DNA from 2 places in the Flavobacterium sp. TR2 genome. Region 2 is predicted to be linked to the other one. Evidence: riboswitches for the same ligand, from Rfam matches in the RefSeq annotation. Region 2 holds a riboswitch; the other holds the start of a gene.
What was found. Region 2 has a riboswitch for S-adenosylmethionine ahead of N4T20_RS07240 (homocysteine S-methyltransferase family protein). Riboswitches for the same ligand answer to the same signal wherever they lie in the genome.
Positions count from the first base shown of each region.

Region 1: linked by a shared signal. The riboswitch ahead of N4T20_RS20265 (TlpA disulfide reductase family protein) and the one ahead of N4T20_RS07240 (homocysteine S-methyltransferase family protein) in region 2 are both predicted to bind S-adenosylmethionine.

Region 1 is NZ_CP104307.1:4,744,083-4,760,571, reverse strand. It holds gene N4T20_RS20285 (TonB-dependent siderophore receptor) at 1-1,569, shown strand, start outside; gene N4T20_RS20280 (hypothetical protein) at 1,822-2,082, shown strand; gene N4T20_RS20275 (PAS domain S-box protein) at 2,334-5,003, shown strand; gene N4T20_RS20270 (response regulator) at 5,007-5,453, shown strand; SAM riboswitch class I at 5,674-5,774, shown strand; gene N4T20_RS20265 (TlpA disulfide reductase family protein) at 6,026-7,015, shown strand; gene N4T20_RS20260 (aminotransferase class V-fold PLP-dependent enzyme) at 7,111-8,589, shown strand; gene N4T20_RS20255 (hypothetical protein) at 8,685-8,846, shown strand; gene N4T20_RS20250 (cupin domain-containing protein) at 8,843-9,319, shown strand; gene N4T20_RS20245 (TolC family protein) at 9,683-10,987, shown strand; gene N4T20_RS20240 (HlyD family secretion protein) at 10,999-12,063, shown strand; gene N4T20_RS20235 (MFS transporter) at 12,067-13,635, shown strand; gene N4T20_RS20230 (ion channel) at 13,789-14,493, shown strand; gene N4T20_RS20225 (AI-2E family transporter) at 14,672-15,763, shown strand; gene N4T20_RS20220 (DUF763 domain-containing protein) at 15,963-16,489, shown strand, end outside.
Region 2 is NZ_CP104307.1:1,576,568-1,593,056, reverse strand. It holds gene metE (5-methyltetrahydropteroyltriglutamate--homocysteine S-methyltransferase) at 1-514, shown strand, start outside; gene N4T20_RS07285 (porin family protein) at 996-1,583, opposite strand; gene N4T20_RS07280 (outer membrane beta-barrel protein) at 1,777-2,355, opposite strand; gene gldA (gliding motility-associated ABC transporter ATP-binding subunit GldA) at 2,504-3,400, shown strand; gene N4T20_RS07270 (TonB-dependent receptor domain-containing protein) at 3,772-5,892, shown strand; gene N4T20_RS07265 (pyridoxal phosphate-dependent decarboxylase family protein) at 5,984-7,384, opposite strand; gene N4T20_RS07260 (dicarboxylate/amino acid:cation symporter) at 7,466-8,689, opposite strand; gene N4T20_RS07255 (class I SAM-dependent methyltransferase) at 8,828-9,481, opposite strand; gene metF (methylenetetrahydrofolate reductase [NAD(P)H]) at 9,621-10,577, opposite strand; gene metH (methionine synthase) at 10,751-13,426, opposite strand; gene N4T20_RS07240 (homocysteine S-methyltransferase family protein) at 13,568-14,572, opposite strand; SAM riboswitch class I at 14,899-15,014, opposite strand; gene N4T20_RS07235 (NAD(P)/FAD-dependent oxidoreductase) at 15,356-16,408, opposite strand.

The sequences.
Region 1 (16,489 bases), 1.9 Mb from region 2:
ACGGTTGTTTTATTAAATGGAGCAAAAGTAATTGATTCGCAAACGGCTCATAATATGCTAAACCTGCCTCTTCCGGTTGAAGCAATCGAAAGAATTGAAGTGGTTCGTGGTCCGGCAGCAAGAATTTACGGAATCAATAGTTTAACTGGAGCAATCAATATTATCACGAAAAAACCAACCGATTCTGGATTTCTAGTGAGCACGTATGCGGGATCTAATTTCGAAAAAGATACTCAGGATACAGGAGATACTTTCTACGGAACAGGAGTACAGGCTGGAGCAGTTTTAGGCAAAGAAAAACAGCAGCACTTGCTTTTTGCTTCGCACGATAAAAGCAACGGTTACCGTTACAATACAGCATTCGAAAACAATAAAATTTTCTATCAGGGAAATGTGCAGATCAATGATAAAAATGAAATCTTAGGTTCTGCTGGTTATATCAAAAACGGATTTGGCGCAAACGGATTTTACGCTGCGCCTGGAGACAAAAATTCTACAGAAATTGTTCAGACTACATTTGCCAATATTCAGTCCAATCATCAAATTACTGATAGCTGGAAAATTATGCCGAGAATTACCTACCGATACAATTATGACGATTATCGTTATTTAGGAAATTCAAATCTAGCTGTTGGAAGAAGCCAGCATTACACCAACTCGATTGCAGGAGAATTGAACTCTACAGTTAAATTGTCAAAAGGAGAAATTGGTTTTGGAGCCGAGTTTAGAAACGAAAACATTCATTCGACAAACATTGGAGATCACGATCGCGAAAATGTTGGACTTTATGCAGAATATAGAAGAAGTTTTACTGAAAAATTGGATGTCAATATCGGGACATATTTAAACTACAACTCAGATTATAAATGGCAGATTTATCCGGGAATTGATGCAAGTTATGCCATTACTGATGCATTTAAAATTATAGGAAATGTGGGAACCAGCCAAAGAATTCCGTCTTTTACAGATTTGTATTTGAAACAGACAGGAAATATAGGAAATCCAGATTTAGAATCTGAAAATGCTTTTCAGAGCGAAGTTGGGTTTAAATTCAACAAAAAAGCTTTGAGCTTAAATGCCAATTATTTCTACAGAAAAATAGACAATTATATCGACTGGATGCGTAATGCTACAAATGTGCCTTGGCAAAGCCAGAATAAAGGAGATTTGAATACAAACGGAATCAATTTACGCGGAACTTACAGATTTGATTTCTCTAAAGATTCTAGATTGAGCATTCTTTTAGCCTACACTTATTTAGATTCAGAGTTCAAGACAGATCGTACAGAAACGTACTCAAAATATGCAATTTCTTCATTGAAGCATCAAATTACCAATACAATAGATTATCAGTTTAAAAACTTATCTGTAATGTTTGCAACTCGTTTTAACGAAAGAATTACAGGACCATCTTATTGGGTAAACGACTTTAGAGTAAGTCAGGCAATTAATAAGTTTACCATTTTCTTAGACGGGCAAAACATTTTTAATGCAACTTATTATGAAGTAGGGGCAGTGCCGCTGCCATCTCGCTGGTTTACTTTGGGAGTTAAACTGGTAACTTTTTAAGAGAATTTTTTTCAGAACTTTAGATTGTTAGAAACAGCCTGTAAGCCTTGTGTTTGCAGGCTGTTTTGTTTTTCAGCTTAACCAAAAAATATAGTTAAATCAGCAGTTAATATTTTTTAAGATTATAAAATCATATAAACTTTTTTTAAAATGATATAACAGATGTTCTGTTTAATTTGTTGAATTTTACCTTTTTATGAAATGGGGCAATAATCAGGCTTTCAATTTTTGAGGGTGTAAAATAATAGAAAGATGGATACAAAAAACGAACAAGACGATTTATTCCAAGATGGCATCGATCGCACTCAGGAATCAAATTGGGATCCAATTTTAGGATACCATATGTATTTTCCCAATGATGAAAATATAGACCAGCATATAAACGAAAATCCAATCTCTAAACCCAATACGGGAGATTGGGGCGATGACAAAGATTATGAAGAGCTGAGACATAAAAATCATTCGACTATGGATATTAGCACTTTTGGGAACGAAGAAACAAAAACAGATTAATTGTAAACGAGCGGAAAGTTTTCCGCTCTTTTTGCATATTAGAGCGATACCACTATTATTTATTTGAATTAAAAAGCTGATTCTTAAATTTAAGTAAGAGAATTAATATAAGATTGGTCGGGATAGTGAATTTCGGATGAAATCGTTTTGAATAATGTTTAACATAATAGTGTTTTTATTTATATTTGAGAAAGAATTTAACAAAATTATATGTTAAACGGCACAAGAAAATACTCTTATTAAATATCATAATGGAGCTGATACACAATTTAGAACTTTTTCAGACCATTTTTAATTCTGCGCCAAACGGTATAGCGGTTTTACAGCCTTTGTACAATAAGGAAGGCAAAGCAGAAGATTTTTTGATATTGCTGTTTAATAACTACTTAATAAACTGGATCGGCAATTCAGATTATAATGGAAAAAGATACAGTGAAATCTTTTCTAATGTAAAAGAAACAAACATTCTCGAAAAGTTTATTGAAACTTTAGAAACCGGTATTCCAGCTAATTTTGAGCATTGGTACCGCCATGAATCCGAGAAGCATTGTTTTAGATTTACTGCCGTGAATCAAGGCCAGCTGTTGGTGATCACAATGGAGGATATCACCGAAAAAAAGCAAGCAGAAACAGCTTTGAACGAAGCATTGATTGAGACCGAAAAGCAAAAAAGACTTTACGATTCCATAATAAACAGCACCCCCGATTTGGTGTATGCATTTGATCTCGATTATAAATTCACTTACGCAAACAAAGCCCTACTGACAATGTGGGGAAAATCGGCAGAGGATGCCATAGGACGCGGATTAAGAGAAAATGGCTATGAAGACTGGCACGCCGAAATGCACGAAGCGGAAATAGATGCTGTTGTTGCCGAAAAAAAGCCCATTCGAGGAACAGTTTCTTTCCCGCACGCAGAACTGGGAAGAAGAATTTACGACTATATTTTTGTTCCAGTTTTTAATGAAAGAGGAGAAGTAGAGCTTGTAGTTGGAACTACGAGAGATATTACAGAAAGCAAGCAAGCCGAAGGAAAACTTCAGCAAAGCGAGAATCGTTTTCGTAAAATGATCCATCAGACGCCCGCTCCAACCTTAGTGCTTAGGGGCGATGATCTAGTCATTGAGCAAATCAACAAGCATATGCTGCAAATGATTGGCCGCGGAGAAGAAATTATCGGTATGCGATTGATAGACGTACTGCCAGAACTTGAAGGGCAGTATGTGTGGGAACAGGTTCTTAAAGTGTACAATGAAGGAATTCCTTTTGACCAAAGCGAAGTTCTCGTACCGCATAATCGCACAGGAGAAGTAAAAAACTACTATTACAATTTGGCCTATCGTCCATTAATTGAAGACGGAGAAATAACAGGAATGATTCAGGTTGCAGTCGAAGTGACGCAGCAAGTAGAAGCGCGCCAAAAAATGGAAGAAAGTGAAAGCCGTTTTCGAGCTTTAGTCAACGCGTCATCCGATCTCGTTTACCGCATGGATGCCGACTGGATGATTATGCATGATCTCGAAGGCGAACGGCTTTCTAGCACTGGAGGACACGGAATCAATTGGCTGGATAAATTTGTCCATCCCAGCGATTTAAAGCAGGCGGTTCATCTTATTTCAAAATCGATAGTAGAAAAAAGCATTTTTGAAATGGAGCACCGAATCATAAATGCCGATGATTCTGTCAAATGGGTCTTTTCAAGAGTGGTTCCAATATTAGATGAGAAGCAAAAGATTGTAGAATGGTTTGGTGCCGCAAGTGATATTACTTCGCAAAAAGAACTTCAAAATGTAATTGCAGAAAGCGAAGAAAAATTCAGACAGCTTGCAGATCTGGTTCCGCAAATTATCTGGACAGCACATCCAGACGGATTCATAGATTATTATAATAGACGTTGGTATGAATATACAGGTTTTAACGAACACGAATTTGGCGATTCCAGCTGGGTTCCGACACTTCACCCAGATGATGTTTCTCGGGTTCTAAAAACGTGGTACCAAAGTGTTCATGCAGGCTCTTCGTATCAGATTGAATTTCGTTTAAAAAATGGAAATACAGGAGAATACCGCTGGTTTTTGAGCAAGGCGCTTCCTATTAGAGATAAAGAAGGCATCATTACCAATTGGTTTGGCACCTGCACCGATATACATGAGCAAAAATCTACGACCGAAAAACTGGAGATTCTGGTGGCAGACCGAACCAAAGAGCTGCAGCGTTCTAACGATGACTTACAGCAGTTTGCCCATGTTGCTTCGCACGATTTGAAAGAACCCGTGAGAAAAATAAAAACATTTGTAAGCCGTCTGGAGGACCATTTGGAAGGACATCTTGACGAGTCGTCAACGAGATATATTGAAAGAATTCATGTCGCGGCAGACCGTATGTTTACTATGATTGACGGTGTGCTTGCTTATTCTAAAATCAATGCCGATTTGCAAAAAACGACAATGGTCGATTTAAATGAAGTCATTAAGAATATTGAAACCGATCTTGAAATAGCGCTTCAAAATACAGGCGGTAAAATTTACTATGAGGAGCTTCCAATTCTAGAAGGAGCTTCTGTATTGCTGTATCAGCTGTTTTATAACCTGATAAATAATTCTATAAAATTTGCTAAAGAAAATGTGCCTCCGCTAATTACCATTAAAGCACAAGAGCAAAACGAAGACGGTAAACGAACAGCCGTAATTACTGTTGAAGATAACGGAATTGGATTTGATCTTGATCATACCGGACGCATTTTTGAAACTTTTACCCGTCTAAATTCTAAAGACCGCTATGAAGGAACAGGTTTAGGACTGTCTCTTTGTAAAAAAATAACCGAAAGGCACGGTGGAAGTATTACGGCAACTGGAGTTTCTAATGAAGGGGCTGTTTTTAGCATTACGCTGCCAATTGAACAAAAAGAAAAAGATATCTAAATTATGAGCCAAAAAATAATTTTATTAGCCGATGATGATAAAGATGACGCAGAAATGTTTTGCGAAGCATGGGCAGATATAGATGAAAGTATTGTTTGCCATTGTGCAGAAAATGGCGATGAAGCATTAAAAATACTGCAGAGTCAAGACAAAATTCCTGAGGTTGTCTTTCTAGATTTAAATATGCCCATTATGAATGGCTGGGAATGTTTAAAGCAATTAAAATTGGATGATCGCTATAAAGAGATTCCGGTAATCATGATTTCTACTTCCTCTTATAAAAATGATATGGATGCTGCTGCTAACCTTGGAGCTGTGTGCTATTTTGTAAAACCAAATAATTTTAATGACTTAAAACAAGTGCTGCGCTCGATTGCCTTAAATCTTGATAACGGATTAAAAGAGCCGATTTCAGATCTGGAAAATAAATACCTGCACATTTTTCTTTAAAACATAAAAACATATTTTGAGCGGAAGGCTTAAAATGTATGAATTTCTTCTATTGATAAAGCGTTTTAAAAACTCTTATTTTGTTTTTAAAATTTTGATTATTAGTGTTTTGGGTCTTTTTAAAAACCGCTTTTTAATAAATTTGAAAAAAAATCAATTTAAACTTTACTAATTCGGTAGAATTACTATATATTTGTATCGCAGAAAAGTTATATCATGATACTTATCCAGAAAGACTGAGGGAATAGGCCCAATGAAGTCTTAGCAACCTGTTGCCGAATAAGGTGCTAAATCCTTCCGCTGAATGCGGGCAGATAAGAAGATTTCATCCGTAAATCTGTTTAAGATCATAAATGTTAAATCTTTATTTTTTTTAAATGAAAGCAGAATCAATTTTATATGCCGGTTATGAGTTTTTGAATTCAATTTTTGAAGAAAACAGTTTTGCTTTTTTTTGAAGGCAAAAACTCTAGCTTATCCCACACATTTCTTTTTAAAAAATAGCAACAATTGCTGATGGCATTTTCCATTGGCCTGAAATTCTTTTGTCTAATCTTAAAATCAAAATAAAAATGAAAAAAATACTATTAGCTTTTGCCTTGTTTCTTGGAGCTGCTCAAACGCAGGCGCAAGAAAATAATTTGCAGTTAAAAGGTACTGTTGCAGATACAGTGGCACAATACGTTTACTTGCAGAAGTTTCACAATAAAATGTTTACCACGATCGATTCGGCAAAAGTAAAAGACGGGAATTTTAGTTTTAAAACAAAAGTAAAAATGCCAGATCTATACGGATTAAGCGTAAATACAGAAAGCTCGCCATTGTATGTTTTTCTAGAAAAAGAACCGATTACAGTAAAACTGAGTCCGAAGAAATATTATACAGCATCTGTGGTTGAAGGTTCTGCTTCTCAGGATTTGTTTGAAACCTACAAAAAGGCCAAAGATGTTGAAATCAGCAAATTTATAACCGAAAATCCAAAATCTATTGTTTCTGCTTATGTATTGTACAGAAACTGGTCGTACAGATTATCTCCAGAACAGATCACGCAAAATATCGCTTTGCTAGACAAGAGCCTTCAAAATACCACTTACGTGAAAGAGCTAAAAGAACTGGCTATTGTTTTAGACGGATTGGCAGTTGGTAAAAAAGCCCCAGATTTTACAGCCAATGATCCTAACGGAAAGCCAGTTCGTCTATATGACAATTTAAAAGGCTACACTTTAATCGATTTTTGGGCTTCGTGGTGCGGACCGTGCCGAAAAGAGAATCCGAATATTGTAGCGGCTTATAAAGAATTTCATGATAAAGGATTCAATATCGTGGCAATTTCTCTGGACAAAAAGAAAGAAAATTGGATTAAAGGAATTCAGGATGATAATTTAACATGGACGCACGTTTCTGATTTGCTTTTTTGGAACAGCGCAGTAGCTAAGCTGTATGGCGTAAGAGCTATTCCGGGAAATTATTTAGTGGATTCAAAAGGGACAATTGTTGCCAAGAACCTGCACGGAGAAGAATTGCAAGCTACATTAAAAAGACTTTTAGAAAATAAAATCTAAGAAAGAAATAGGCAATCCTGTCTTCCTGATGAATGATAAGATTGAAAAGAAATACAAATAATTGCACTATTAGTTAATTTTAAAATGACAAGGATATGAATGCTATTGAGCCAACAACAAAACCAACAGAGCCTGAGTGTTACTTCTCTAAATTTAGAGAAAACACAGTAGGAATAGATCATACTTTCGAATCGGTTTACGGAGAACAGAACCTAGTTTATGCAGACTGGGTTGCCAGCGGAAGACTATACGCCCCGATCGAGGATATAATGCTCAATAAAATTGGTCCTATGATTGCCAATACGCATTCACTTTCAAGTCAGACAGGAAAAACATCTACTTATGCCTATCAGTATGCGAGAGAAATAATAAAAAAATCGGTTAATGCCAATGAATCTGATGTTTTGGTAACGACGGGAAGCGGAATGACAGCTGCCTTATCAAAACTGCAGCGCATTATTGGCGTGAGAAAAAATTACGAAACAGAAACTGATAAGCCCGTAGTTTTTATCACACACATGGAGCATCATTCCAATCAGGTTCCGTGGTACGAAATTAATGCCGACGTTGTAATTCTTCAGCCTGATGAGAATAATTTAGTCAATCCGAAAGCTCTTGGTGATGCCATTGCAAAATATGCCGACAGAAGCTTAAAAATCGGTTCATTTACGGCTTGCTCAAATGTTACGGGTATTATTACGCCATATCACGAATTGGCCAAGATTATGCATCAAAACAAAGGACTTTGTTTTGTAGATTTTGCGGCTTCGGCACCTTATGTCAAAATTGATATGCACCCTAGCGATCCAGAAGAACAATTGGATGCAATTTTCTTTTCGCCCCATAAATTTTTAGGAGGTCCCGGAACCTGCGGGATTCTGGTTTTTAATGAAAAATTATACCAATCTGATTTTCCTGATAATCCAGGGGGAGGAAATGTAAGATGGACCAATCCGTTGGGAAAATATTGCTACAGCGATAGTATAGAAGTGAGAGAAGATGGCGGAACTCCTGGATTTTTGCAGGTTATTAGAACCGCATTGGCTTTAGAATTGAAAGAGCAGATGGGAATAGAGAAAATTAAAGAAAGAGAAAAAGAACTGCTTGATCTCTGCTTTTCGAGACTTCAAAAAATACAGGGTTTATCGATTTTAGGAGATTTAACCACTGAACGAATTGGCTGTGTATCGTTTGTAATTGAAGACATTCATTACAATCTGATCGTTAGGCTTTTAAATGACCGTTTCGGAATTCAGGTGCGCGGAGGCTGGTCGTGTGCAAGCACTTATGCGCATTATTTGTTCAATATCAGCGAAAAGAAATCGGCAGAAATTACAAACGAATTATTGCAGCGAAATCAGACCAATAAACCCGGCTGGGTTCGTTTGTCGCTTCATCCCATTACAACCAATGAAGAGCTTTTGTATATCTGCGACGCAATTGAAAAAGTGGCTTTGAATTATAAAAAATGGAAAAAAGATTATGAGTATAATTCGGTTTCAAATGAATTTGAAAATCCGAAAATTAAAGATAATATTGAAAGAGAAGTGAAGCAATGGTTTAAGTTAGATTAGTATTAGTTAGTAGCAAACCTAACAGGTTTTTAAAACCTGTTAGGTTTATAAATGAAATTTTTAAACAGATACAATATGATTACTACAAAAACGGATTGACGGAATTAAGCCATTTGATAGAAAACGAAATAATCAGTCCGCCAAATATTAATGTAATTGGAGAATTGAATAAAGAAACGGTTGATACAGCACTTGCACTCCTAAGAGAAAATAAAACGAATGGCAGAAAACTAATCATGAAGATTCATAAAGAATGAGAACAATACCAAGGAGAATCGTAACAGGCTTGCGAAACGGAAAATCGATTATAGAGCAGGATGAAATTGTTTCGAATGTATCGGAGCATTTTCCGGGATTAATTATTTCAGATATCTGGTCGACAGATTCGACACCAGCAAAATTTGAAGAAAAGGTTATAGAAAATAATGCTTTTCCAAATACTCCAAAAAACGGAAGCTATTTTCGCTACGTTCAGATTCCGCCCGATAAAGATTTGGGTGTGATAGCCTTAGAAGGAAAACCGCATCCGCTAATGCATCAGACCGATACTTTAGATTATATAATCATTATTTCGGGTGAAATTTACCTGATTGTAGACGAAGAAGAAACCTTGCTTCAAGCTGGGGATATTGTAATTCAACGCGGAACGAACCATGCTTGGAGCAACCGATCAAATTCGCCTTGTATCCAATTGGCCGTTTTATTGGATGCCGTTAAAGCTGAAAAATAATATATATACGCCGATAATTACATTTTGATTTCTTTCTAAAATTGCAGTGATTTGTTTGATTACTGCAATTTTTTTTCCTTTAAAATAAGTCTTGAAGCCTTAAAAATTGTTCCAATTTATAAAATGAAACAATTTTGAGTATTCGTTTTCTAAAGTGTTGAATAATAATTGTTTAAATTTATGTCAAAATAATTATATCAAAATCCCAATTTCAGAATGTACGCCGTGATTTTTTTAAGGTAAATTTCAATTTTTACCGAAAGTTTTGTTGAATAATATTGATTGCAAATTCCCAAAAATGAAAAATCAAATCAATAAAATCGGATGTGTTATTGGCAATTTAGAGTTTTAAATTTAAAACTTTTGATTCTTTTCCTATTGTGCTGCTGCAAGTTAGGTTTTGCACAGCAAGATACCGTCAGTCTTAAATCTGCAAAAAAAATAAGACTTGACGAAGCTATTTTATTGGGCATTAAAAACAACAGGCAGCTAAAACTGGCAAATGCCGATTTGGCCATTGCTAATGAAAATGTCGGTCAAGCTAAAATTGCAAAAGCGCCAAGAATAAGCCTAAACGGCGGATACAATTATATTGGAGATCCTAAGCTGTATGAAGGATTTTATCAAAGCCAGATTACGGTAGATTATTACAACCATCAGGCATTTGCCAATATTATTTCAACACTGCCTATTTACGCTGGAAACGCGATTAATAACAGAATCAATCAGCAGGAATTAATCAGTCAGATGCAGAAATCTGCCGTGAGAATGACCGAAGCTGATGTGAAGAATGCCATTACAGAACAATATTTCACACTCGAAAAATTATACCGTCAGATTGAGGTTACGAAACAAAATATCATTAATACCGATATTCGAATAAACCAATTAAAATCGCGTGTAAAGAACGGACAAAACCTCACAAGCGACCTTTTGAGAACCGAATTGCAGCAGTCTAATTTTAAGGTTTCAGTTTTTAGAAGCACCAACACGATTGAGCTGATAAGCAATTATTTGGATATATTAATTGGTTTTCCAACCAATACGATTCTGAAGCCCGAAGTGGCAGAAAGTATGATTCCGACAGAAAATATGAACTTGGAGGAAAGTTTAGAAGAAGCTTTTCAGAACAGAGAAGAAATAAAACGGGCGGCTGTAAAAATTAAGCTTTCAGAATCATCATTGAGTTTGACCAAAAGCGGATTTAAGCCTAACGTAAATGCAAATCTTATTTTAAATACAGAATATCCTGCGCAATGGCCCAACTATGTCAATTTGCTTAATTACTGGGCGGCGGGACTTTCTTTAAACTGGGATATTTCTAGTCTTTATAATCTCAAACATCGCATTAGCGGCGACAAACTGGAAATTGATAAGAGTAATATAGCGCTGGAAGTTACCAAAGACCAGATTTCTACAGAAGTCAAAAATGCATACGTCAGATATGCAGAAAGCAAAGAAAATATCAAAACCTACAAAAAAGATGTAGAGCTGTCAATGAGCAATTATAAAATTGTAAAAAGCCGTTATGATAACGATTTTGCCTTAATTAGTGAGATTGTAGATGCCGAATTACAGCTAAATAATTCCCGAATATCCTTAGTAAATGCCAATCTAGATTTGATTATTCAATATTACTCACTTCAATATGCAATGGGCAAACTTTAATATTTCTTGTTATGAGCGAAGCAGATACACAAAACGGAGCAGTTCAGAAAAGTGAAAAAAAGAGAAACAGCATTCTCACGGTATTGTCTTTTGCTTTTTTAATCGCAGGCGGATTGTGGATTTTAAGTTTATTCTTTGATTTCAGTTCTTATGAAACCACCAATAACGCTCAGGTAGAAGCATATATCAATAATGTTGCTGCGCGCGCTACGGGGCATATTAAGGAAATAAAATTTGAAGCCAATCAGCTGGTGCATAAAGGAGATACTCTAGTTGTTTTAGACGATTCAGAATACATCATTAAAGTCAAACAGGCAGAAGCAGATCTGGCTATAGCCGAAGGAAACCTGCATTCGCTGCAGCAAAATATAACTACTTCGGTTTCCAATCAGGCCTCGGGAAAAGAGAAGTTGGCGGGCGATTTGGCCAGTTTAGAAAAAGCTCAAAAAGATTATCAGCGTTTTAAGAATATGTATGCCGATTCGGCCGTGACACGAAATCAGTACGATCAGGTTATTTCCAAATTAAAATCAGAAGAGGCTTATGTCAAAGCAGGACAAAAAAGTCTGGAAGCAAGCAGTTCAATCACAAAACAAAGTTCGATTAATCTGGAAGCAGCCACAGCTACAGTTGCAAGAAAGAAAGCAGATCTTGATGCGGCAAAATTACAGCTGTCATATACCGTTGTATTGGCTCCTGCTGATGGTTTTGTGGGAGAGCGAAATTTATCTATTGGGGAATTGATCAATGCCAATCAGACTATTGCGACAATCGTACTGACTGAAAAATTATGGGTTTCGGCGAATTTTAAAGAAACTCAGATAGAGAAAATAAAACAAGGACAGGAAGTCACCATTACGATTGACGCTTTGGACGGAAAAGAATTTAAAGGAAAAGTAGCCGGTTTTTCTCCTGCCACTGGAGCCAAATTTTCAATGGTAGAACCCGATAATTCGACTGGAAATTTTGTAAAAATAACGCAGAGAATCCCAGTTAAAATTGAATTTGAAACTCCAGCAAAAGAGCTGCAGGAAGTAAGACCGGGAATGAATGTAACTGTTGAAGTAAAAAAATAAAAGATGTTTGCAGGAAAAAAAAGGAGCGTTTTTACACTGGCAGGATTGTATATCCTGACGATTCCTTTTTTTAATGGGCTCAATGTCACAACTTACGATAATTCGCAGATATTAGGGCATTTTGGACCTTCGACAACGGCTTTTAGTTATGCAGTTTACATTCCCATTTTTGCGATGCTGGCTTTTCTGCCTTTAGGGTTAAAATTAGGAAAACAGATTAAGGTTCGCACCATGATTTTATCAGTTTCGTTTTTATCGCTGCTTTTTAATACGGCTTCATTGTTTGCGCCAACTATTGCTTGGTTTGTTTTGTGCCGTTCGCTATTGGCCATTGTTTCCATTATCGGAATATTTGCTTCGATGGTGCCTATTTTGCTCAAATATAATCCAGCTTTCAATATGGCTTTGATGTATGGCATTTTTCAGTTTATTCAAAAAGGGAGCCAGCATCTGTATCAATATTTAGGGACACATTTTGTAAGCTTTCACAATTGGACGTTTGGAATTTATTTTCTGAACGTCAATTTTTTAATCTGCATTTTACTGGCTTGGTATTTTTATAGAGCCGATGTTGCGCCTCTGAAAACCAAATTTCAATTTGATTGGAGAGGCTGGATCATCCTGATTTTGTTTTTTGCCATTATTCTTTTTTTATGTGCCGAAGGACAGACCAGAAACTGGTTTAGCGATCCTAAAGTGACGCTCGCTTCAGCATTTTTATTGATCACAATTGGCATCTATCTGCTTCATGTTCGTTTTACGGCAGAACCATTGATTAATCCTGATGTCTACAAATTTAAAAATGTTATTCCAGGAGCATTTCTAATGTTTTGTATTGGTGTAATAAACGGAACTGGAAGTGTCGTAACAGGCTATATGACCAATGTTTTAGGATTTGATCCTGTTCTTGGAGCTGTCACGCATCTTTCATTGCTCATAGGGTTATGCATCTCAATTCCGCTTTCAACTTATCTTTTATACAAACGCATTTATCTTGCCACCATTTGGGTGATTGGTTTTGCTTGCTACGGAATGTACCACATGATACTTTTTTTTAGGTTCTATCCCGGAATCGATGCTTCTGATTTTTATCTGCCTTTAATTTTTAAAGGATTAGGAATGGGGTTTCTTTTTCCTGTTTCGCTCCTATATATTTCTGAGGGAATTCCTCCGCTTCTGAGCACATCGCGCATGATGACGGGAATTATTGCTCAGGCTGTTTTTGCTTCTTTATTGGGAAGCGCTGTTTTAGGAACTTTTATTTCTAATATGAATGTACAGCACAAAACGGGTCTGAGCCAGCAATTGAGTCCGATTAATAAACAAGCCGAAAATCAGCTCGAAAATTCGAAAAGAAATTTTTTAGCCATGGGATTGTCAGACACCGAGGCACAGAAAAAAGCAGAAAAAAGCCTTTCCAATCAGACCTCGCAAGCTTCTATATTATTGGCTTACAAAGATATTTACCTCGTAATGTCGGCGGTGAGTTTCCTGCCCATTTTCATTATACTGCTTTTCAAACTTTGGCGCAGACCAATAGGAAGGGTAGAAGTAGAGCCGATACCGATTTGAGGGTGATGGAGTGAGAAGTAAGAGTAAAGAAGTAAGAGTAAAGAAGTAAGAGTAAAGAAGTAAGAGTAAAGAAGTAAGAGTAAAGAAGTAAGAGGCAAGAGTATAGAATTCCTTAGGCTTCAGGATTGAAATTTAACATTTGGAATTTATATTATGATAGTAAAAAAAGATCATTTCTTATATAGCTTTTGGACTCAAGAAAAAGGGCTTAGCGGTATGCTGATATTGCTGTGTATCACGCATTTTATTGTCATTCCTTTTTTTGGCAGCTATAACCGTCTTATGGTGGCTGTCAATATATTTTGGATGCTGTTTCTTTTTGCCGGAATTGTGGCTTTATCAAAACATAAAAAACAGGCTATCAGTATTTCGATCATTCCTATTTTATTTTTAATCATACAGTACATTAATTATTTAAATCACAATGTCTTCATCCTTTTTGCAGACCTTATTTTTTCTGTTGCCATAATGCTGCTTATGATTTCACTGGTTTTGATAAAAGTCTTAGAGCCAGGTCCCGTAACCACTTACCGTATCGTAGGGTCTATCGTTGTGTATATGCTCTTAGTTCATTTCTGGTCAACACTCTATTTGTTTCTTTTTGAACATATTGAAGGCTCGTTTCAAATAACCAAAACCAAATTTTCTAGCGACAGTGATCGGGCTAGTTTTATATATTTCAGCTACATCTGCATTACCTCGACAGGTTTTGGAGAAATACTGCCCCTTCATCCTTTGGCGCGTTCTTTAGTTCAGATTGAAGTGCTCACAGGCGTTTTATATCCCGTCATCTTAATTGGAAGACTGGTTTCAGATGCGAATTTTGCTTTTCCGAAAAGAGGCAAGAGGCAAGAATGAAAATTGTTTTCTGAAAGGAGGCAAGAATCAAGAAAAAAGATTGTCAAGTTTTGCTTTTCTGAAAGGAGGCAAGAGGTTAGAAGAAAGATTGTCAAGTTTTGCTTTTGAAAGGAGGCAAGAATGAAGAAGAAAGATTAACAATTCACCATCCATAACTCACCATTTAAACACGATAACCATGAAAACAACCAATTCGAATAAAAAGAAAGAACTCTTTGATACCATTTTGCAGTTATTTTTCATATTTCTCCTTGTCGGATTTTGTCTCAAATTGCTGTTGCCTTTTTTTATGCCTATTCTTTGGGCTGTAATATTGTCTGTTGTATTTTACCCCTTTTTTAATTCGCTGCAGCGAATACTAAAAGGGCGAAAAGCATTGGCATCGGTTGTTATTACCGTTTTGATTATTGCTATTATGGTGTTGCCATTAATTTATTTTTTGAAAGCCGCAACGGGAAATTTCTTGGAACTGAAAAATAGTTTTGAAGCGGGAACACTTAAAATTACTCCGCCAGGAGCTTCTATAAAAGAATGGCCCATAATTGGCAAACCGCTCTATGAATTTTTATTGTCTTTGTCAACAGATTTAGAGCAGAGTGTTGTTAAATATCAAGATCAGATAAGAGAATTGTCGTCTAAAATTATGGCTAGTATTTTGAGTTCGGGAGCTGCATTTCTTCAGTTTATCTTATCGGTTATTATTGCGGGTGTTTTATTAGTATCTCCGGGAGGTAAAGCTTTCTTTATGAAATTCCTTAAAAAAATAGCAGGAAATGAGGCCGAAGAAATTATGAAGATTTCTGTTTCAACTATTTATCAGGTAGTAAAAGGTATTTTGGGTGTTGCAGTTATTCAGACTATCATTCAAGCAATTGGATTATTTATGGCAGATATTCCGTATGCAGGAATCCTAACTTTGATCTGTCTGATATTTTCTATTCTGCAGATTGGACCAATTATAATTAATATCGGAGTAATTATTTATCTTTTTTCGACAGGTGATTCTGGCTATGCAATTTTTTGGACAGTATTTTTCATCATCAGCGGACTTTCAGATAATGTGCTAAAACCGCTTTTATTAGGTAAAGGGGCGCTAGTGCCAATGCTTGTGATTTTTCTGGGTGTAATTGGCGGTTTTATCATGTCTGGTTTCATCGGATTGTTTGTGGGGCCAATTGTGTTTTCGATAGGTTACAAATTGTTTGTGGCATGGCTGGATGACAACGCAGAACCAATTGAAGAACCAGCAGAAGATATTGAAATTGTTTAAATTGTGAATTGTGAAATGTGAAATGTGAGGTGTAAGATGTAAGATTTAAGATGTGAGATGTGAGTGTCATTTTACTTTTCACATTTCACATCTTAAATCTTACATTTCATACCTTAAACTTTTTACATTTGAATTAACAATTCACACTTTATAATTCACAATTAAAAGAAGTATTTTTGCAGGATTAAAATTCCAGCAGATGAAACGTTCAGGCACGGCAGATCTTCCTTTACATTACGGGCACGTTCCGTTATGGCTTGCTGAACGAATGTCTAAACTTGGTTTTGCGATTGTTGAGACCATTGCTATGGAATTTTCAACTTCAGAAGTTATAAGCAAATTAAGCAATCCGTTTTGGTTTCAAAGTTTTGGAGCTGTTATGGGAATGGATTGGCATTCGTCTGGAATTACGACTTCGGTGCTTGGAGCATTAAAGAAATCGGTTAATCCACATTCAAAAGAACTCGGAATTTATATCTGCGGAGGTAAAGGGAAACATTCTATGGCAACGCCTCAGGAACTTCTATTTGTGGGAGAAAAAACAGGTCTTGACGGAAATAATCTTGCCGACTGCAGCCGACTTACAGCAAAAGTTGACAATACTGCCATTCAGGACGGTTTTCAATTGTATCAGCATAATTTTATTGTTGATAGCAAAGGGCAATGGGCCGTTATACAGCAGGGAATGAATCCGAATTCTCGAACTGCCAGAAGATACCATTGGCA
Region 2 (16,489 bases):
AAAAGCCGGAATCAAAATCATTCAGATTGATGAACCTGCCATTCGTGAAGGCCTTCCGTTAAGAAAAGAAGAATGGGCAAAATATTTAGATTGGGCAGTTCGCGCTTTCAGAATTTCTGCAAGCGGCGTAAACGATGATACGCAAATACACACGCATATGTGCTATAGCGAGTTCAACGACATCATTCAAAACATTGCCGACATGGATGCAGACGTTATCACGATCGAATGTTCGCGCTCGCAAATGGAACTTCTAGACGCTTTCGCAGACTTTAAATATCCAAACGAAATTGGGCCTGGAGTTTATGACATTCACTCTCCACGCGTCCCATCAAGCGCAGAGATGGTTCGACTGCTCGAAAAAGCTTCAGCAGTAATTCCAGTAGATCAATTGTGGGTAAATCCAGATTGCGGTTTAAAAACCCGCCATTGGGACGAGACCAAAAAAGCACTGATCGAAATGGTTGCCGCAGCCCAAGAAATGCGAACAGCTGTAGAAAATCCTGTGACTTAATTTCTTTTAAATATTTTTTGTTTTTATGCCAGCAAATGAGGCCGAATATTAGTTATGATTCGGTTCGGCTTCATTGTGTTGGCATTATTTTTTTTAGAAGCAAGAGAACTAGATTTTCAAAACAACTGCTGTCCCGCTATCCACTATATCTTTTATGGTGAACCCCACCATAAAAGGATAACGTTCCTATCGGGGCTAAGCCACAAGTCTTAATTTTCATAAGCTGCGAGTACAAAAAAATGTAGTTGTCTCAAAAATGATAAATCTTTTGTTTGGTAAGCCTCGGAGGAGCGACATATTTTAAAAATGGAGAAAAAATATGTCGCTCCTCTGGAGCTTCTTTCATTTGTCTCATTACAATTCTATAAATATCTCATCCCGCTGGGATTTTATAAGTAAAATAAATTTTATAAATATTCTATCCCATAAAAAAAGCTGTCCTTTTAAGACAGCCTCTTCTTATTGATATAAAATTTGAAAACTAAAAGTTTTTAGAAATTCCGATACTTACTGTTTTTCCAAAATTGACAAAAAACTTACTGTAATCAACATCGTTGCCGCTTATGTCATAATTTAAGGTCTCGTAACCTAATCCGCCAATACTGAAGTTTAGACCAAAACCTTTTTTCATATTAATAAAAAGAGCTGGAGTTACGCCCGTGTAAATGCCATTGCCATCATTTTTAGAAACAAGTGATCCGTTCTCATAATTTTTATCTTTTTGATTTTGATAGCCAATGCCTAGATCAGCAAAAACTGAGAAAGTTTCGTTTAATGGCATTGTATAACGTACAAATGCACCTGCTTTATATGCAGTATATTTTCCTTCTCCTTCTCCAATAGTAGATTTTGAAGACGCTAAAGAAAATTCGCCTCCCACTGTCCAATTCTCGTGAAATTGATACCCTACTTTTGGAGAAAAAGCAAAAGCATCTGTTTTCGTAGGCGCAACTGCGCGTTCAATTTTTTCAGAGTTATAACTAATATCTCCTCCAACTAAAACTGTTCCCTTTTGGGCATTTGCAAAGCTAACCATAGCTAGTGCAAGAATAAGTAGCATTTTTTTCATAAGTGATATTTATTAAGATTTCACATACAGCAAACAATTAAAATACCAATATAGAATCGTAATTATTTTCTTAACCTTTTATTAAAAACAATTCAGTCTAAACCGATTAAATTTTAAGTTATCGATAAGAAATGATTACAAAAAAAGCGCTCCGATTGGAGCGCTTTCTGAAATTGAATATAAAAACTAAAGATTAGAAGTTTTTAGAAATTCCAATGCTTGCTGTTTTACCAAAGTTGAAATTAAATCTGCTAACATCTGGACCGTTGTTATCGTAATTTAATGTTTCGTATCCTAAACCACCAATGCTGAAGTTAAGACCAAAACCATTTTTCATGTTAATGAAAAGAGCTGGAGTTACACCAATATACATTCCATCTGCTTTATATTTTGTGTAGTTTGATCCAACGTAATCTTTTTCAGTTTGATTTTGGAAACCAGCTCCTAAATCTGCGAATACTGAGAAAGTTTGACTTAATGGCATTGTGTAACGTACAAATGCACCAAATTTAGAGCTATTTGTTTTGTACTCATTTACACCTTGATCATCTTTTGAAGAAGCAACTGTAAACTCACCTCCAACTGTCCAGTTTTCGTGAAATTGGTAACCTACTTTTGGAGAAAAAGCAAATTCGTTTGATTTTCTTTCAGCATTACCGAAATCTCTTGTTTCAGAAGAATAAGAGATGTTACCACCTACTAATACTGTTCCTTTTTGTGCGTTTGCGAAACTGCAGATAGCTAAAGCAGCCATCACTAACATTTTTTTCATAATTTGGGTTTTATTTTAATTTTAGCATTCCCTTAACAATAACGATGCCGTGAATACTGGCCTGCCTGATTTTTTTTCTGATTACTTTCGAAGATAAATTTTAGCAATCGAGACTATTTCTGTTTACTTTTGTAGCAAACAAAAAGTCATGTCGATAGAAGTAAACAGCATATCAAAAAGTTACGGAGAGCAAAAAGCCTTAAATGAAATTTCTTTTAAAATTGAGAAAGGAGAAATCGTAGGATTTCTTGGTCCAAACGGAGCTGGAAAATCTACGTTGATGAAAATTTTGACAACTTATTTGCTTGCCGATAGTGGCTCAGCCCTTGTAAATGGTCACGATGTCATGACAAACGCAAAAGAAGTGCAACGCTCCATTGGGTACTTGCCAGAACATAATCCGTTGTATTTGGATTTGTATGTTCGTGAGTATTTGACATTTAATGCCGACGTTTATAACGTGCCAAAATCAAGAATTGAAGAAGTAATTCAACTGACAGGACTGACACCAGAAAGCCATAAAAAAATTGGACAGCTATCTAAAGGATACCGTCAGCGTGTTGGTTTGGCAAATGCTTTGCTTCACGATCCAGAAGTTTTAATTTTGGATGAACCGACTACTGGACTGGATCCTAATCAGTTAATGGAAATACGTAATGTGATTAAAAATGCAGGGAAAAATAAAACTGTTTTTTTATCCACGCACATCATGCAGGAAGTCGAAGCAATCTGCGATCGTGTCATAATTATTGACAAAGGACAAATTGTTGCAGACAATAAATTAGACCATTTGGTTACTGCCGACAAAGAGCAAGTGATTGAGGTAGAGTTTGATTACAAAGTTGAAGAGCAGCTTTTGGCTAAGCTGGAAAATATTTCTTCGTACGTAAATACTCATGACATGACATGGGAGCTGACTTTTGTTACAGACAAAGATATGCGCCCTGCTATTTTTGACTTCGCCAACGAAAATGGATTAAAAACATTACAATTGAATCAAAAAAATAAAAATCTGGAAGCTGTTTTTAGAGAAATCACAAAGTAGATTTTCAGGTTTTTGATAAAAAAAGCGGTTTGTTTTAAAATAAAGCAAACCGCTTTTTCATTTTTATTCCCCCTATTCTCTCTACAAATCAAGAAATTAAAGTTTTTGTTGCAAAAATATTTATTATTTTTATTTAGACTTATTATAAATAGTATTATATTTGGCAAATCAAATTTTAAATGCCACGGTATGTTACGTATAATCCTTACCCTAAAAAAACTTATTGCTGCTGTTTCAAACCAAGCCATAAATCTTCGAAGAAAGTTTTCAGAAAAATTAGAACAAATTGTACTGCAATAAATTCTGATTTAGAAAAATTACAAAGATTACGTTTCTAAATCTCGGTTTAGAATCGGCCAAATTCAAACAGCATGAAAAAAATTATAACCTCCATTATGCTTGCTTTTTCGGTATATGATGGATATTCTCAAACAGAAAAAGAAACCGATAGTATTGTTGAAACCACTATAAATGCTTTAGATGAAATCGTGATTACTAAAAAGAAAGTACTTTATACTCAAAAATCTGATCGTCTTGTTTTTAATGTAGAAAACAGCATCGTATCTGAAGGCGGGACCGCGCTTGACGTCTTATCACGTGCGCCAGGCGTTGTTGTGTCGCAAGATGGTGACCTTTCAATTCGCGGACAACAGGGCGTTGCAGTCATGATAAACGGAAAATTGACGCAACTTTCGCAAAAAGAATTGGCGAATTATTTAAAAGCGACAACCTCATCAAACATCAAACAAATTGAAGTGATTACAAATCCTTCATCTAAATATGACGCAGCCGGAAAAGCCGGAATCATCAATATTATTTTAAAAAAGCCAAACTCTTCTGGTTTAAAGGGAACTGCTTTTGCGAGTTACGGAAGGGGAAGAAAAAACAGAACCAATTCTGGCTTCAATTTAAATTATAATAAAGATAAATGGGGCGTCTTTGGGAATTACAGCTATACGTTCCGTGGTGAAGAAGAGCATAAAAAATTCAATCAGACGCAATACACTGATCTTTCACATCAAGAAATTGCTTCTACAAATTATCAGACCTCTATTACAGATGAACCTTTGACTTCTAATAATTTTAAAATCGGAACTCAATATGAGGCTTCACCTAAAACGAATTTAGAATTTTATGTAGATGCCAAAATCGGGCGATATGAAAATAGAGCTGACGGAACAAACACGGTGTTTAACGCATCAAATCAAGCTATTTTTGACGCTTTGACCTACAATGACAGCAAAGAAAAATGGTTTGATTATACGTATGCTCTTTCTGGTACGCACAAATTTAATGATGAAGGAAAAAATATGTCTTTTGATTTTGAATACGAAACCTCAAAGTTTAGATCCAATCAATTTCAAAGTGCAGATAATACCGCAAATGCCACTGTTGTAAACGACCGTCGCGGTTATATTCCTTCTCAATTAAAGGTTTTTACAGGGAAAATTGATTTTATAAATCCGTTAAAGGAAAAACAATCTATTGAATGGGGCTTCAAAACGAGTCTTAAAAACAATGATAATCCTTCAGTTTATGAATATTACGAAAACAACGAGTGGCTTATCGATTTTAATTCTACCAATCATTTTGAATACAGCGAACAGATTTATGCCGCTTACGCGAATTACAAATATCAGTTAGAAAAATTAAATATTCAGGCGGGTCTAAGAACAGAATATACTGCGATAAATATTGACCAAAAAACGTTGAACGAGCAGCATAAAGATGATTATTTGAAATGGTTTCCGAGCCTTTCTCTAAAATACGAATTTACAAGCAACCATTCGGCACACGCCTCTTACAGTAAAAGAATCAACAGGCCAAGCCAGTTTGACTTGAATCCGTTTCGTTTTTACGATGACTCATTCAATTATTCGCAAGGAAACCCCAACTTGATTCCAGAGATCACGCACGCTATGGAAGTTGGCTATGCGTGGAAAAGCAATTTTATGGCTTCGGTTTATTTTAACAGCACCAAAGACGTTTTCACAGAAGTTTACAACTATAATCCAGACAACAATACGACCGTTACAACTCAGATTAACGTTGACAAATCATATAATTATGGCGTTAATGTTACCAATACTGCTGAGCTAAACAAATGGTGGTCTGTAAATACGCTGTTCAATGTTTTTGAAAATAAATTTATGGCTGACATTTTGAACAGCTCTACAATTGATCCTATTGTAACATTGAATCTAAGTGTCCAGAATTCTTTTGCCATAACCGAAACCTTAAAGGTAGAGGGAAATGCCCAATATCAGTCAAAATCTAATCTTGGCATTTATGAGCGAGATGGCTTCTTTGATTTCAGCATCGGAATTTCAAAACAAGTTTTGGCCAAAAGAGGAAACATTAAACTCAATTTTACTGATGTTTTCAATACCAATAATTTTACTATCAAATCTGCAGTCGCGCAAACTGGCATTGACAAAAGATATGAGCTTGACAATCGTATCGCGACAATTGCATTTACATACCGCATATAAAAGTTTCGTTCTTTAAATACCTTGTTTTTTGTTTTTTTTGTGTTAGTCAAGAGCCTGTTCCTTCAAACAGGCTCTTCTACTTTTGTACAGTTTATATTTCTGAAAGCACTTCTTTCATTTCATCAATTACAAGTCTCAGATCATTTTCGGTTGTTCGCCAATTCACAAAAGAAGCTCTGATTCCTTTTTTATTTTGATATACCGTTGGTGTCATAAACACTTTTCCTCTATCATTCAAAGCAGATAAAAACTGGCTTACTTTTTCCTGATTGTGATCTCCTTTGAGCGTAAAGCAGACATTATTTAAACGGATTGGCGCTAACAGCTCAAAATCATTTTCTATCAAAGCATTTCCAAAATGCAATGCCAAGGCAGCACTGTCTTCAATAATATCTCTGTAACCTTCTTTTCCGTACGCTTTAAGCGAAAACCAAGCAGGCAGCGCACGCAAACGGCGTGAATTTTCCGGAAGCACATTTAGATAATTAAAATTTTCCAGCGGATTTCCTAAATAAGGCGCATTCGAATTCTGAAATGTTTCAATCTGCAGATTTATATGGTCTTTTTTAGTCAGAAAGAAAGCACTTTCGTAAGGCACGTTTAGCCATTTATGGCAATCGATCGCAATACTGTCTGCTCCTTCCCAACCCTTTACTAAATGTTTGTATTTATCTGAAACCGCTGCAAATCCACCAAATGCACCGTCAATATGCCACCAGAAATTGTATTTCCCTTTTAGTTCTGCAATAGCTTCAAAATCGTCAAAATCGGCCGTATTTACAGTTCCTGCACTCGAAATCAGAATAAAAGGCTTTCCGTTTAAAGTTTTAATTTTTTCCTCTAAATCAGTAATATCCAAAGCCTCACGATTGCCTTCAATTGTTTTTACAACCGTATAATTCTGGCTTCCAATTCCTAAAAGCGACAAACATTTTACAGAAGAAGAATGCGGAGTTGCGGTTAGAATATTAACCGTTTCTGAAATTCCGTTTTTAGCAAAATCTTTTCCGAACTGATGGCCAAACCATTGTCTGGCAACGCCAAGCGAAGTAAAGTTTGACATTGTAGCACCTGTAACAAATCCGCCTAAAAATGAGTCCGGAAGATCTAACAGCTGCAATAATAAATTGATGGTTTCAAATTCTATTAATGCCGATGCTCCTCCTTGCGCTTTTACTGCTTGGGTATTTTGATCATAAACAGAAGCCAGCCAATCGCCCACGATAGATGCGGGTGTAGAACCGCCTGTTACAAACCCCCAATATCTAGGACCAGGCGAAGAAACCATCAAGGGAGCCAGTCTTTCATTAAATTCTTTTAAGGCTTCAATTGATCCTAAACCTAACTCGTTTAATACCGTTTTAGGATCAATAGAATAGGTATTAGACGTTGGAACGCTTTCAATCGCATTCAAAAAATCAACTCCCTGCTGTTTTGTTTCTTCTAAGATGTTCTCAAAATTGTTTAAATCGTGCTGTAGTATTGAATTCATAAGTTTATTGTATTGGTTATGTTGCGCAGATTGCGCATATAAGATTATATTTATAAAAAAATTGCTTGTTTTAAAGAAAAGCTACCATTTGGTTTTCTCCGAAAATCGGGAAACCATCATAGAACTGATTACGTCTCCGTTTGCATTTAATAAAGTCGCTATCGGATCTACTAAAGTTCCTAAAATCATCGCGACAGGAAGTGCCTGCTCCATCGGGAAGCCATAAACCGTAATGGCTAAGATTTCGCCAATGTATCCCCCATTCGGAATTCCTCCTTCAACAATTGAAACTACAACTGTAATTCCGAGTGCCAAAAGAATCGTCATCGGATCTGAAAAATTTTTACCGAACATGGCAAACAAAAAGGTTATTTTTAAAATAGATGACATACTGGAACCGTCCTTGTGCAGAGGTGCGCCTAACGGAATAACTAAATTTCGCACATGGGCTGGAATTCCCATTTTTTCTGCTGCCGCTAAGTTGGCCGGAATGGTTGCAATACTGCTGCAGGTCCCGACTGCCGTTAATGACGGCTCTATATTGTTGCTCCAAAAAACTTTAAAAGCTCTTTTTCCGCCAGCGACTAATGCATACAAACTAAAGAACACAAAAAAGTAGAAAACACAAGCTGCATAATAAACTGCCATAGGTTTTGCATAAACTCCTAGCAGTTGCGGTCCAAAAACACCAACCTGATATGCAAAATACGCTCCCAAACCAATTGGTGCAAACTTCATGATGATGTTCAAAAGCTGTTTCATTACCTCGTTTCCTGAATCTAAAAAACTTTTGAAAGCTTTTCCCTTTTCACCAGATTGCAAAGTTGCAAAGCCTACTAAGAAAGAAAAAATTATTAGCGCTAGCATACTTTTTCGAGAAAGCAATTCGAAGAAATCATTTGCTGTAAGCAGTTTTGCAATCTGGTCTCCTGCCGATCCAGACGCTACTTCTTCAAAAGGGACTTTGGCGATAGCAATATCTTCATGAATTGGAAAAAGATAAACCGCACAAATCATAACAATTGCAGAAATTAAAATTGTAGCGAGAAAAACGAGCAACATAATCACAAACAATTTTCCCAGTTTTTCTGTCCGCTCCAAATTGGCAATCGAAGAACCGATCGTAAAAAAGATAAGCGGAATAATGGCTGTAAAAAGTAGGTTGAGAAATATATCTCCAAGCGGTTTTATGATTAAAACCTCTTCTCCAAACACCAATCCGAAAATACTTCCTGCTACAATACCGCCAAGAAGCCATAAAATACTGCTGTAACTCTGCAAAAAATTGATTTTCTTAACTTCCATAATTGTAGAAGATTATAATTCAGTCTGGTTAATAATAAAGAATGAAAGCACTCAAAAAATGCAAGGATTAATTGTTTTTTGCTACAGATTAAAAAATTTAAAAGGATTATTTAATCCGTACAATCTTTGGCAAAAAAACTATTTCTCCAGAACTATGGTGGTAAAAGCTCTGTCAACCAATTCGCCAGTTTTACTTTTTACTTTCTCGGTCTGCGTTTCGGTATATACGATTTTAAAATCTGATTTTCTGATTAATTTCTGCGCTTTTTCGGTGCTGTACAATTCAAATTCGAATTGGGTAAAAGGCAATTTTTTCATAAAATCTTCTTCGGCAAACGTCAGACAGAAATTCCCGCCTGGTTTTAAAACCCTATAGATTTCTGCTAGCAATTCTTCGGGCTTCTGCCAAAAATAAAGGGTATTTACTGTGAATATTTTATCGAATAATCCATCTTCAAACGGAACTGCGTTTCCGTCATAAAGCGAAAAGAAAGCCTGTTTTTGAGAAACAAAATTTCGATTGATCTGGCGCGCTTCCTGAAACATCAGTTCTGACATTTCTAATCCGTAGTATTTTAATTTTTCAGCTTGTTCAAAAAGAAATTCAACATGGCCCGCGTTTCCGTGGCCTAGTTCCAGAATTCTGTTTTCGCTTGAAATATTCAGATTCTGAATCGAATGTTTGGTCATATTGATGTTCGTTTCGTTCATCATATTGGCCATTTCGATTCCTTTTTCTCCCGATGGATGTTTTAATTGAGAGGCTATGGCTTGTAATTCTTCTGGTTTCATGCTGTGAAAATTTAAATATCTAAATTAAACAAAATCCAAATTCGAAGATTATATTTTTTGTCATTCTAAGAAATTACAAACTAGACTTCAACAACTTTGTCAAAGTTTAAAACTTTGACAAAGTTCATGTCGCCAACGATTAAAAAACCTGGCTTGCAATCTGTCGGATGTTCTCAGATTTACCCATTGAATAATAGTGTAAAAACGGAACTCCGGCAGCTTTCAATTCTAATGACTGCTGAATCGCCCATTCGATTCCGACTTGTTTGATTTCAGCGTTGTTTTTGCATTTGTCTACGGCATCGATCAAATCTTCTGGCAAATCGATTCTGAAAATTTGCGGCAGAACTTGTAAATGCCTTTGAACAGCAATTGGCTTGATTCCGGGAATAATCGGAATTGTGATGCCCATTTCTCTTGCTTTTTCTACGAAAGCAAAATATTTCGCATTGTCAAAAAACATTTGTGTCACGACGTAATCTGCTCCCGCATCGACCTTTTCTTTTAATCTTTTTAAATCAGATTGTAAAGATGGTGATTCTAAATGTTTCTCTGGATAACCAGCAACTCCAATGCAGAAATCGGCTTTGTTGTCGGCATCCATTACCTCATGCAGATATTTTCCGCAATTCAAATCATTAATTTGTTTCACCAAATCAATTGCGTAATGATTTCCTCCAACTTTTGGCGTAAAAGACTGTTCATCTTTCATAGCGTCTCCGCGAAGCGCCATTACGTTGTTGATTCCTAAATAATGACAGTCAACAAGCATATACTCAGTCTCTTCTTTGGTAAAACCGCCGCAAAGCAAATGCGGAACCGTATCAACATTGTATTTATGTTTTATAGAAGCGCAAATTCCAAGCGTTCCCGGACGCATACGAGTCAATTTTTTATCCAAAAGTCCGTTACCGCGGTCAATGTAAATGTACTCCTCGCGAGAGGTCGTCACATCAATAAACGGCGGATTAAACTCCATCAACGGATCGATATTATCGTATAATTCCTGAATGCTTTTCCCCTTCTGAGGCGGAATAATTTCAAATGAGAATAATGTTTTTCCTTTGGCGTTTTCTATATGTTCTGTTACTTTCATTTCTGAGTTATGAGTTATGAATTATGAATTTTGAGTTTTAGTCTGTGTAAAAAATCTGAAATCAAAAAACGTAAATCAACAATTTAGTTTAAAGTCTGAAAGTCGAAAGTCGAAAGTCGAAAGTCGAAAGCCACATTCTTTGAGACTTTATGACTTTTGCCTTTAGACTATATTTAATCTGCTATATTAGGGTTTAACCATTTCATTGCGTAATCAAGCGGTACATTTCGGCGTTTAGCGTAATCTGTAACCTGATCTTCTTTTATTTTTCCGAGTCCGAAATAGCGGCTTTTTGGGTTTCCGAAATAATATCCTGAAACCGATGAAGCTGGCCACATTGCCATACTTTCTGTCAATTTCACTCCTATTTGCTTTTCAACATCTAAAAGTTTCCAAATCGTTGGTTTCTCTAAGTGATCTGGACAAGCCGGATAACCTGGCGCAGGACGGATTCCTTTATAATTTTCTTTGATCAATTCTTCGTTGGTTAAAGATTCTTCGCTGTCGTAACCCCAGAAATCTTTACGCACTCGCTCGTGAAGATATTCGGCGAAAGCCTCAGCAAAACGATCCGCAAGTGCTTTTACCATAATCGAATTGTAATCGTCTAAATTCTTTTCGTATTCAGCAGCCCATTCATCAACACCAAAACCTGTGGTTACGCAAAAAGCTCCCATATAATCTTCTACTCCGCTTTCTTTTGGCAAAATAAAATCGGCTAACGCAATATTTGGAGCGCCTTTTGTTTTTTGCGACTGCTGACGAAGCGTTAAGAATTTCTCCAAAACTTTTCCGTTTTCATCACGCAATTCGATATCGTCATCATTTACCTGATTTGCAGGGAAAATTCCGTAAATACCTTTTGCTTTTAATTTTTTCTCTTCTAAAATCACTTTCAGCATCGCCTGAGCATCGTTAAAAACAGATGTCGCTTGCTCGCCCACAACCTCATCCGTTAAAATTGCCGGATATTTTCCGTACAATTCCCAAGTCTGGAAAAATGGTGTCCAGTCGATATACGGAACCAAAACATCCAATTCGACTTCGATGGTTTGCGCGCCAATTACTTTTGGTTTAACTGGCGTATATTCAGACCAATCCAACGGCAATTTGTTTTTACGGGCATCTTCAATCGTCAAGAAGTTTTTGTCTCTTGAACGGTTTAAAAACGTTTCTCTGAACGAATCGTATTCTGCGCGAATATCTGCTGCGTATATTTTTCTATTATGATCCAACAGGTTTCCTGCAACGGTAACGGCTCTTGAAGCATCGTTTACGTGAATTACGGTTTCTCTGTATTGAGGTGCAATTTTCACGGCCGTATGCGCACGCGAAGTGGTTGCTCCACCAATCATAATTGGAATTTTAATATCTTGTTTGTCTAATTCTTTGGCCAAATACACCATTTCGTCAAGCGAAGGTGTGATCAGTCCGCTTAATCCAATAATGTCAACTTCATGTTCAATCGCAGCCGAAATAATTTTTTCAGGAGGAACCATTACTCCTAAGTCAACAATCTCATAATTATTACAAGCCAAAACTACCGAAACGATGTTTTTTCCAATATCATGAACATCACCTTTTACGGTTGCCATCAGGATTTTTCCGTTTCCTTGTTTGTCTCCCGCCTGTTTGCTTTCTTCAATAAACGGCAATAAATAAGCCACCGCTTTTTTCATTACACGAGCCGATTTTACTACCTGTGGCAGGAACATTTTCCCGCTTCCGAATAAATCTCCAACCACATTCATTCCGGCCATCAAATTGATTTCGATAACCTCGATTGGTTTTGTTGCGGCCAGACGCGCTTCTTCAACATCTTCTTCAATAAAAGCATCAATTCCTTTTACCAATGAATGCGTAATACGATCCTGAACCGATCCTAAACGCCATTCCTGAACAGCTTTTTCATCGCTTTTTGCTTCGCCTTTTACATTTTCTGCAAAATCTAAAAGTCGTTCTGTAGCATCGTCGCGTCTGTCTAAAATTACGTCTTCAACGTGTTCTAATAAATCTTTCGGAATATCATCGTAAATCGTCAACATTTCTGGGTTTACGATTCCCATTGTCATTCCGTTTTTAATCGCGTGGTATAGGAATACCGAGTGCATCGCTTCACGAACCACATCGTTTCCTCTAAATGAGAACGAAACGTTACTCACACCACCGCTGATGTGCGCGTGCGGAAGATTCTCGCGAACCCATTTTGTTCCTCTAAAGAAGTCCAAAGCGTTCAATCTATGCTCTTCCATTCCGGTTGCAACCGGAAAAATATTCAAATCGAAAATAATATCCTGAGGAGGAAAATCTACTTTATTGACCAAAATATCATACGAACGCTGACAAATCTCAACTCTACGATCGTAATTATCGGCCTGCCCCACTTCGTCAAAAGCCATAACAATTGCTGCCGCTCCGTAACGTTTGATTAATTTGGCGTGATGAATAAAGGCTTCTTCTCCTTCTTTCAGCGAAATCGAGTTTACGACACTTTTTCCCTGTACTACCTTTAGACCTGCTTCGATGATTTCCCATTTCGAACTGTCAATCATAATTGGCACTCTCGAAATGTCTGGTTCTGCAGCAATTAAATTCAAAAATTTAGTCATTGCCGTAACTCCGTCAAGCATTCCTTCATCCATATTAATATCGATGATTTGTGCTCCACCTTCTACCTGCTGTCTTGCAATATCAAGTGCCTCGTCGTATTTCTCTTCCTTGATTAGTCTCAGGAATTTTCTTGAACCTGTTACGTTTGTACGCTCACCAACATTCACAAAAACACTTTCCGGCGTAATAATCAACGGTTCTAATCCTGATAATACAAGGTCTCTTCTTTTTTCTGTCATTTTCTACCAATCATTGTTCCTATGGAACATTTTATTCTCAATTCAACCTGCAAGGTTTTCAAAACCTTGTAGGTTTCTATTTTTTTAACTCTCAATAAATCACACCTACAAGGTTTTGAAAACCTTGCAGGAATGCGAATATTATTCAAAAACCGGCGCCACGCGTGGTTTATAATCCTTCGCAACCTCAGCAATCAATCGAATATGATCTGGAGTTGTTCCGCAACAACCGCCAATTATGTTGATTAAATTATCTTCTAAATATTCTTTGATTAACGCCTGAGTTTGTTCTGGTGTTTCATCGTATTGTCCGAATGCATTTGGTAATCCTGCATTTGGATGTGCTGAAACATTAAAGCTTGTATTGTGTGCTAATGTTTTTAAATATGGTTTTAGCAAATCGGCACCAAGAGCGCAATTGAATCCTACACTTAACAACGGAATATGCGAGACTGAAATCAGAAACGCTTCAACGGTCTGTCCAGAAAGTGTTCTTCCTGAAGCATCGGTAATCGTTCCCGAAACCATGATTGGAATATCCAGATTGCGTTCTTCCTTAACTTCTTCGATCGCAAAAAGCGCTGCTTTTGCATTTAAAGTATCGAAAATTGTTTCTACTAAAAGCAAATCGCAACCACCGTCCATAAGAGCTTCTACCTGTTCTTTGTAAGCAATTCGTAAATCGTCAAACGTTACGGCTCTGTAACCCGGATCGTTTACATCTGGCGACATACTTGCCGTACGGTTCGTTGGTCCAATTGAACCAGCTACAAAACGTGGTTTGTCTGGATTTTTTGCTGTGAATTCATCCGCAACTTCTCTGGCGATTTTTGCCGATTCGTAGTTTAACTCGTAAACCAAATCTTCCATATGATAATCGGCCATACCAATTGTTGTTCCTGAAAAGGTATTGGTTTCTACGATGTCTGCACCTGCTTCGTAATATGCGGCGTGCACAGCACGAATCGCTTGCGGTTGTGTTAGGGATAGTAAATCGTTGTTTCCTTTTAACGGATGCGGGAAATCCTTGAAACGCTCTCCTCTGAAATCTTCTTCTGAGAAATTATAGCGTTGCAGCATTGTTCCCATTGCTCCGTCGAGGATTAGGATATTTTTTTTTATTGCTTCTTGAATTGTTATTGCCATATTCTTTTGCCGCAAAGACGCTAAGGCGCCAAGCTTTTTTTATTCTATTATTAAAATACCTAACAGTCCCGAAGCCTCGGGATTAAAACCTGTTAGAATACGTGTTTTGATTCAAATTAATTCCAAAAGTGCACTATTGCTGGCTCTTAGCCCCGATTGAAGTGGAAATCCTTTTGCTTTTTTCTTTAAAAAGCAAAAGATTGCAACGAAAAGCGGGAACTATTGACTGCAAAAATGCGCCAATGATTCGCTCCTGATACAGAATCTGTTTCAGTAAATATTGTATGTTGTCTGGAAAAGTTTTGAGAAATACTTGTAATGTATTTGTGTTATCTATCTTTAATACTTGAAAATTAGTAAAAAGTAGAATTTAGCACCTTCTTTATGGTAAAGGGTTGCTAAGGTTTCATTGGGTCTGTCCCTCCGCCTTTCGTGATAACTGACAATAATTTTAAGAACAGTGCAAAGGTATGAAATGGCAATTCTATTTGCAAATGTTTTTTTTCTAAGGTTCTGAGGTTCTAAGGGACTGAGGCTCTAAGGTTTTATCTTTTGCGTGATTTAGCTCCGAAGGAGCATAATATTTATAGAAAAACGACAAGCGCAACACAAAAGCTCCAGCGGAGCGACATATATTTCGCTCTGCTGGAGCTTTTACAAACGGAATTATTTCTTTTTCTATAAATATATCATTCCTCTGGGATTAATAAAAAAGCCCAAACTAAAAGTTTGAGCTTTGTATATAAAAATCTTAGCGCCTCAGTTCCTTAGAACCTTAACAACTTAAACTATCGCCTTCACAACCGCTTTTGGTGCTTCTTTACGTGTTCCGTCGAAACCGTCTACTCCTGATACTGTTGTATATTTTAATACGTATTTTTTACCTGGGTTGATGATTGAATAAGCAGCCTGACACATTAAAGTCGCTTCGTGGAATCCGCAAAGAATCAACTTTAATTTCCCTGGATAGGTGTTTACGTCTCCAATGGCAAAGATTCCAGGAATGTTTGTCTGGTAATCTAAGGCATTATTTACTTTAATGGCGTTTTTCTCGATTTCTAGTCCCCAATCGCCGATTGGACCTAATTTTGGCGTTAATCCAAAAAGTGGAATAAAATAATCGGTTTCGATTTTGCGGTGTGCTCCGTTTTCTTCGATGTCTAATGACTCAACGTGCTCTGCTCCATTGATTCCAACTACTTCTGCTGGAGTGATTAATTTGATTTTTCCCGCTGATTTTAGTTCCTGTACTTTTTCTACTGAGTCTAAAGCTCCTCTAAATTCGTTTCTACGGTGAATTAAAGTTACTTCTGAAGCTACATTTGCTAAGAAAATTGACCAGTCTAATGCTGAATCTCCTCCTCCTGCAATTACAACTCTTTTATCTCTGAATTTCTCCGGATTTTTGATGAAGTATTTTACTCCTTTATCTTCATAAAACTCGATATCTTCGATAAGTGGTTTACGAGGCTCGAAACTTCCTAAACCTCCAGCGATTGCGATAACCGGCGCGTGAAATTTAGTTCCTTTGTTTGATGTTACAATAAAAGTTCCGTCTTCTTGCTTTTCAACTGTTTCAGCACGTTCTCCTAAAGTAAATCCTGGTTCAAATTGCTTGATTTGCTCCATTAACCCGTCAACTAAATCTCCGGCTAATACTTCTGGGAATCCAGGAATATCGTAAATTGGTTTTTTTGGATATAACTCTGATAGTTGTCCTCCTGGTTGTGGAAGCGCATCTAAAATGTGGCATTTTAATTTTAACAATCCTGCCTCGAATACGGCAAATAAACCTGTTGGTCCTGCTCCAATTATAAGTATATCTGTTTTAATCATTATGTTGTTGTTTATAATCATTCTTAATAACGCAAAGAAACGAATAAATCCTTGTACTTTCAATGATTTTTATCATTAATT